DNA from 2 places in the Kitasatospora misakiensis genome. Region 2 is predicted to be linked to the other one. Evidence: riboswitches for the same ligand, from Rfam matches in the RefSeq annotation. Region 2 holds a riboswitch; the other holds the start of a gene.
What was found. Region 2 has a riboswitch for FMN ahead of ribB (3,4-dihydroxy-2-butanone-4-phosphate synthase). Riboswitches for the same ligand answer to the same signal wherever they lie in the genome.
Positions count from the first base shown of each region.

Region 1: linked by a shared signal. The riboswitch ahead of ACFP3U_RS28165 (riboflavin synthase) and the one ahead of ribB (3,4-dihydroxy-2-butanone-4-phosphate synthase) in region 2 are both predicted to bind FMN.

Region 1 covers NZ_JBHSOF010000046.1:34,971-38,325, forward strand. Annotated here, with positions in the region: gene ACFP3U_RS28160 (nicotinamide mononucleotide transporter family protein) at 1-402, opposite strand, end outside; gene ACFP3U_RS28165 (riboflavin synthase) at 399-1,085, opposite strand; FMN riboswitch at 1,312-1,439, opposite strand; gene ACFP3U_RS28170 (SCO4226 family nickel-binding protein) at 1,662-1,910, shown strand; gene ACFP3U_RS28175 (antibiotic biosynthesis monooxygenase family protein) at 1,935-2,240, opposite strand; gene ACFP3U_RS28180 (MSMEG_1061 family FMN-dependent PPOX-type flavoprotein) at 2,369-3,064, shown strand; gene ACFP3U_RS28185 (HIT family protein) at 3,160-3,355, shown strand, end outside.
Region 2 covers NZ_JBHSOF010000035.1:33,064-36,418, reverse strand. Annotated here, with positions in the region: gene ACFP3U_RS24200 (ribonuclease FAU-1 family protein) at 51-626, opposite strand; FMN riboswitch at 1,093-1,223, shown strand; partial or broken gene ribB (3,4-dihydroxy-2-butanone-4-phosphate synthase) at 1,370-2,107, shown strand; gene ACFP3U_RS24190 (phosphopantetheine-binding protein) at 2,307-2,549, shown strand; gene ACFP3U_RS24185 (ATP-grasp domain-containing protein) at 2,553-3,355, shown strand, end outside.

The DNA.
Region 1 (3,355 bases), on a different contig from region 2:
GTAGGCGTCCGGCCAGGCGTCCCAGGACAGTTGGGGGTAGGCGGTGAAGAGGGCGCCGACCGCCAGGGTGCCGAGCGCGGTGCCGCCGGTCAGCAGGGCTCGCTCACGGCCGGTGGCGAAGCGCACGGCGACGTCGCCCTCGCCGCGGGCGCCGCGGTGCCACCGGGTCCAGCCCCACCCGGCGGCCAGGATCACCACAAGCTGCTTGCCGACGCCGCCGCCGAGGTGGGCGCTCGCGTACGCGCCGACCAGGACGAGGCCGGAGAGCAGCTGGACCGGCCAGGTGAGCCGGGACCGCCGCCAGCCGAGGGCGAGCGCGGCGAGGCCGAGCAGGTTGCCGATGATGTCGGAGCGGTAGACGTCCTGGCCGAGCAGGTGGACGGTGCCGTTGAGCCAGCTCACCGTTCCTCCCCCGGGGCGTCGCCGGCCGAGAGAGCCGTGGGGATCGAGGGGAGGGTGCGGGCTTCGAGCAGCCGCTCGACGTACTTGGCGAGGACGTCGACCTCCAGGTTGACGCTCTCGCCGACGGTCTTGGCGCCGAGCGTGGTCAGCGCGAGGGTGGCCGGGATGAGGCTGACGGTGAAGCTGTCCAGGGCGGCCTCGACCACGGTGAGGCTGACGCCGTCGACGGTGATCGAGCCCTTCTCGACGAGGTAGCGCGAGACGGAGCCGGGCAGTGAGAAGCGCAGCACCTCCCAGCGGAGCTCGCCGGCCGCGTCGCGCTCGCCCGGTTCGCGGCTCAACAGCCGCCCGGTGGCGTCGACATGGCCCTGCACGAGGTGTCCGCCGAGCCGGGCGCCGAGGGCCATGGCGCGCTCCAGGTTGACCCGGGCGCCGGGCTTCAACTCGCCCAGGCTGGACCGGTGGAGCGTCTCGGCCATCACGTCGGCGCTGAACTCGCCGGTGCCGGCGGCCAGTTCCTCGGGGGTGTCGACGACGGTCAGGCAGACGCCGTTGACCGCGATGGAATCGCCGTGCCGCGCGCCCTCACAGACCACCGGGCCGCGCAGGCGGATTCGCGAGGAGTCGCCGATCTCCTCGATCGACACGACCTCGCCGAGCTCTTCGATGATGCCGGTGAACACCCGGGTTCTCCTCGCACTTAGGGGCGCGGACTCCGGGGTGTGGCACGGGAGATGAGCACGGACGTGGGGTAGGCCGGGTACGGGGGTGCGTAGGCCGCCGGACGGCGACGGGACCCGTCGCCGGGCTGTCACCGAACCGGACGCCGGAGGAGGGAACCCTCGTCCGTCGCCGCACACCGCCTCCCACGGTCCACCGGGGGACCACGGGCCCTGCTCACTCGTCCGCCGCGCACGCCTCCCATCCGGACTTTCACCGTCGGTCCAGGAATTTCACCTGGTCAACCGGCCGCTGGCTGCGGACGGGTCGCGGACTGTAACCGCCGGTTCGGATTTTCACCGACCCCGGAGTGCGCTGAACGTCACTGCTACTGCTGCCGCCATTCTGCCATGGTCCGCGCGGGGCCAGGGAGAGGTGTCCACTGTGGTCTCTTTCACGCGGCGGCGGGGAATGGACGGCGGCCCGGGGCGGGGACCCGCAGGCGGCCAGGTGGCGGCCCGGGGTGCGTCGGGCGCAGGCTGGTGGTATCGGGGCGGCGGAACGCGCCGCCACCGGGAACCGCAGGAGGTGCGGGAGCTATGGCCAAGTTCATGGATGTCCACCACGGGATGGCCGGCATCACCGAGGACCAGTTGCGGATGGCGCACCAGGCCGACCTGGCGATCCAGTCCGACGAGAACGTGCAATTCGAGCATGCGTGGGCCGACCCGGATGCCGGCGTCGTCTACTGCCTCTCCGAGGCGCCGTCGAAGGAGGCCGTGCGGCGGGTCCACGAGCGCGCCGGGCATCCGGCGGACGAGGTGCACCCGGTTCCGCTGAGCGTCTGAGGCGGATTTCTTCTCCGAGGCAGGTCAGAGCGCGGGGACCGGTGTGAAGTGGGTGACCTCCGGCGGGTGGGCCAGGTAGCGCAGTTCGCCCTCCGACCAGACCGGCCGGATCCGCCACATCGGCCCCGCGTAGCCGCGCAGCGCCTCCTCGTCGCGCCAGCGGCTGACCACGAGCACGCGGTGGCCGTCCTCGGTCACGGAGCGCAGCAGTTCGCCGCCCAGGCAGCCGTCCGTCCGTCCGAGCTGCGGGAGCACCTTGCTGGTCAGCACCTCGCAGAACTCCTCGACGTGCCCGGCCATGACCTGCCCGGCCCAGATTCTGATGATCACGGCGACCACCTGCCTCGGAAGCGTCCTGGCCCCATTATCGGCGCAAAGCCGCTGGTGGGGAGGGGTTGCGGCAGATTTTCCGGACGGCCCCCGTCCGCCCGTGCGGGGGCTCCGCTACGTTGACCGGTATGACCAGCACACCGGAGACTGTCGTTCCGTCAACGCCCGAGCCGCACGCGCCGTCCGGCCTCTTCGAGGCGCTCGCCACCACCGCCGTCCACGACGCGGCCCAGCTGCGCGAGGTCTACGAGCACCCGGGCGACCACGCCCGCCGCAAGCAGGTGGACCGCATCCACGACGTCGCCCGGCAGCTGATCGCCTGCTCCTCGCTGGTCTTCCTGGCCAGCGCGGACGCCTCCGGGCGCTGCGACGTGTCGCCGCGCGGCGGCCCGGCCGGACTCGTGTCGGTGCTGGACGAGTTCACCCTGGCGATCCCCGACGCGACCGGCAACAAGCGGCTGGACAGCCTGCACAACATCGTCGAGACCGGCCGGATCGGCCTGCTCTTCGTGGTCCCGGGCCGGGACTCCACCCTGCGGGTCAACGGGCGGGCCTGCGTCTCCACCGACCCGCGGCTGCTGGAGCAGCTGACGGCGGTCGGCAAGCCGCCGCGCAGCGCGATCGTGGTCGCGGTCGAGGAGGTCTTCGCGCACTGCCCCAAGGCCTTCCTGCGCTCCTCGGCCTGGAAGCCGGAGAACTGGCTCGCCAAGGACGCCCAGCCGAGCTCGGCGGAGGTCACGCTCTCCCACCTGGCGGACCCCGCGCTGACCGTCGAGGCGATCGAGCAGACCGAGCGGGAGGCGCTGCTCTACCGCTACGAGTAGCGGCGCGGACGAGTGCCCGCACCCGTTCGGGGTTCGGACGGGTGCCCCGGGCGGGAGCGGGTGCCGGGGCCGCGGCGGGCCGGTTGAATGGACGGATGGACTGCGTCTTCTGTGCGGTGGTGGCGGGCGCGGAGCCCGCGCACCGGGTGCTGGACGACGAGGCGGCGGTGGCCTTCCTGGACCGGCGGCCGCTCTTCCCCGGCCATGTGCTGGTGGTGCCGCGCGACCACCACCGCACCCTCGCGGACCTGCCCCCGGCGGTGGTGGGCCCGTTCTTCCTGCGGGTGCAGC
Region 2 (3,355 bases):
GGGTCGGTTCAGGCCGGTCGGTTCAGGGCGGTCGGCTCAGGGCGGTCGGCTCAGGCCGAGGGAGGGGGAGCGGTCCACCGCTCGGCGGGTCGCCAGTGCGTCCACCGGTCGCTCCACCAGGTGTCGCCGCGGTCGATCCGGGCGGCGAGCGCGGCGGCCTCGGCGCGGACGGCGGCGGCCTGTTCGGGGGTGAAGCCGCCGGTGCGGGCGCGCTCCTCGAAGGCCTCGACGTCCTTCCAGTGGTACGGGCCGCCGTCCGCCGGGATCCAGAGGTCGAGTTCGTGGTCGAGGGTGTCGACGCCGTCGGCGGTGATCCGGTACGGGTCCTGGAAGTTGACGTACCAGCCGGAGAGTTCGTCGGTCGCCGGGTCGCGGAAGGCCCAGACGGCGTAGGCCTCGCCGGGGCGCTGCAACTGGAGGACGCCGGGGCTGCGCCAGCGGTCGGCGACGGTGCTCCAGCCGTGCGGGCCCCAGCTGAACTCGCCCTCGCCGAAGGAGAGTCGGGTGTCGTGGGCCAGGTACACGGCGAGCAGGTCGGGTTCGTGGGTGACGACCCGGACGGGGTAGCTCAGCCAGACCCGTCCGTCGAGGATCTCCCGGCGCGGGACGACCTGCCCGGGCGTCAACCGTGCGGAAGCGGGCAGGGCTGCGCCGGGGTCGGTTGCGGGGCAGGGGTCGGGGTCGCTTGCGGGCCCGGCCGCGCCTCGGCCGGAATCGTCGCCGGCGGGCACGGCGAAGCGCCTCGGACCCTTCGAAGGATCGTGCATGAACGTCTTGCTCCCCCGTTTCGCAATGCCGCCCCCGGAACGCGGGCAGCGAAACTCCGGCCCCCGCCGGAGTGCCGCACGCCTGCCCCTCGAACCCCTTCCCCGGTCGGTTCGACGCAGGTCGAACGGGGGTCTCTACTCGTGGGTAGGCATCGGCGGTCCGGATTTTAAGCACGCCTGTCGAGCATTGGCAATGCCCCGCCGATTGGCGGGTGCGGGAACCCCCCGGTGGACGGTGTGATGCAGCCCACGGCTTCACCGGTTGACCGATGTCTTGTCAAGATCGCGGCAGGTGTGCGAGGTTGACGGGCGTTGTTCAAGACGTTTGCGCACTCCGGGGTCGGTGAAATTCCGAACCGGCGGTTACAGTCCGCGACCCGTCCGCCGCCAGCGGCCGGTTGACCAGGTGAAATTCCTGGACCGACGGTTAAAGTCCGGAAGGGAGGCAGTGCGCGGCGAGCAGGTTTTTCCGATGGCCGGGGGAGTCCCCGTCGGCCCGTCGGTCGCGGGCCGCTTCCGCCGAATGCGGTCGAAGGCCGTCCCTGCACGCCCATGCTCCATCAGCCCCGGAAGTCCGCGCCCCGAGCGCGAGGAGAGTTCCGATGGGCCACACCACGGGTACGACCACCACCGACGCGACCCCGTACCCGGTCGGCGACGCCGAGGGGCCGTTCGACTCCGTCGAGTACGCCGTCGCGGAGATCGCGGCCGGCCGGGCGGTCGTCGTCGTCGACGACGAGAGCCGTGAGAACGAGGGCGACATCGTCTTCGCCGCCGAACTCGCCACCGCCGAACTGGTCGCCTTCGCCATGACCGAATGCCGTGGACTGCTCTGCGCCCCGATGACCGGCGCGGATCTCGACCGGCTGGAACTGGACCAGATGGTCCGCGAGAACACCGAGCACCACCGCACCGCCTTCACCGTCTCGGTCGACGCCGCCGCCGGCATCAGCACCGGCATCTCGGCGGCCGACCGGGCGCTCACCCTGCGGCTGCTGGCCGAGCCGGGCACCCGCCCGGCCGAGCTGGTGCGCCCGGGCCACGTCTTCCCGCTGCGGGCCGTCGACGGCGGTGTGCCGGCGCGCCCCGGCCACACCGAGGCCGGGGTGGACCTGTGCCGGCTGGCCGGCCTGCGTCCGGCGGCGGCCATCTGCGAGATCGCGATGGCCGACGGCGCCATGGCCCGGCTGCCGGAGCTGCGCGAGTTCGCCCGCCGGCACGGCCTGGCGCTGATCACCATCGCCGACCTGACGGAGTACCTGCTCGCCACGGGCGGGGCGGCTGGGGCGGCGCGTACGACGGCCGACGCGGCCCGGACGACGGTCGCGGCGGTCGCCGGCTGAGCCGTGCCGGGAGACCGGCCACAGGGGGGGCGGTTCCGCCTGGAATTCCATTTCCGGGGCGGTGCCGTGATTCGCCCTGCCCGCAGGAATTCCGCTATCGACTCCGGTTAACCCATCGTTTTCCCGGAATTGACAGTTCCGCAATCCTGCTCCAATAATCGATTCACGGATGCACGCCGACGGGGAGAGGCCTGGTATGTCCGATATCAGCACCATAGAAGCACTCAGAACTATTTGGGAAGAAGTCCTCGGTGCGCCGGTCGACGACCTGGACGCCGATTTCTTCGACCTCGGCGGGGATTCCCTGCTGGCCCTCGCGATTTCCACCCGGGCCATCGAGTCCGGTCTGGACATGCCCCGGTCGGCGGTGCTGCGCCGCAGCACCCTCCGGCAGCTCGCCGAGGCCGTCGAGGACCCTCAACTCTTCGATCGCGCCTGAGCGATGGCCATCGTCGTCGTCTACGACCAGGGCTCGGCCTCGCCGCGCGAGGTGATCGCCCTGGGGCGAACGGCCCCGGTGCTGGTCGCCCTGGCCGACTCCGAGCACGCCCGGCAGGTCGGCCCGCTGTTCGAGGAGAACTGCGCGGGCGTCGTCACGCCGGCCGAGGGTGACGAGGCGGCCGTCGCCCGGCTGCGGGAGTACGGGGCCGCGGGCATCCTGACCTTCAGTGAACGGATGCTCGCCGACACCGCCCGGCTCGCCGGACTGCTCGGCCTGCCGTTCAACACCCCGGAAACCGTACGGGTGTTGACCGACAAGGCGGCACAGCGCCGGCGGCTGCGGGAGGCCGGGGTGGACGGGGTGCGCAGCGCGCTGCTCACCGACGCCGCCGGCTGGCCCGCCGCACTGGCCGAGGTGGGCCTGCCCGCCGTGGTCAAGCCGGTCCGCGGGGAGGGGAGCCGGAACACCGTCCTGGTGACGGATCCGGACCACGGCGCCACCGTGGTCGAGGAGTTCCTGCGCGCCGAACCGGCCCTGGTGGTCGAGGAGTTCCTGCGGGGCGCGGACTGCGCGCCGTTCGGGGACTACGTGTCGGTGGAGAGCGCCGTCACCCCCGACGGGGTCCGCCACTTCGCCGTGACCGGCAAGCTGCCGCTGGCGCCGCCGTTCCGGGAGTCCGGGCAGTTCTGGCCCTCGCAGCTGGCCCCCGGGCCGGAGGCCGAGGTGGTCGAGCTGGCCGACCGGGCGATCCGGGCGCTCGGCGTCACGCACGGCCTGGTGCACACCGAGATCAAGCTGACGGC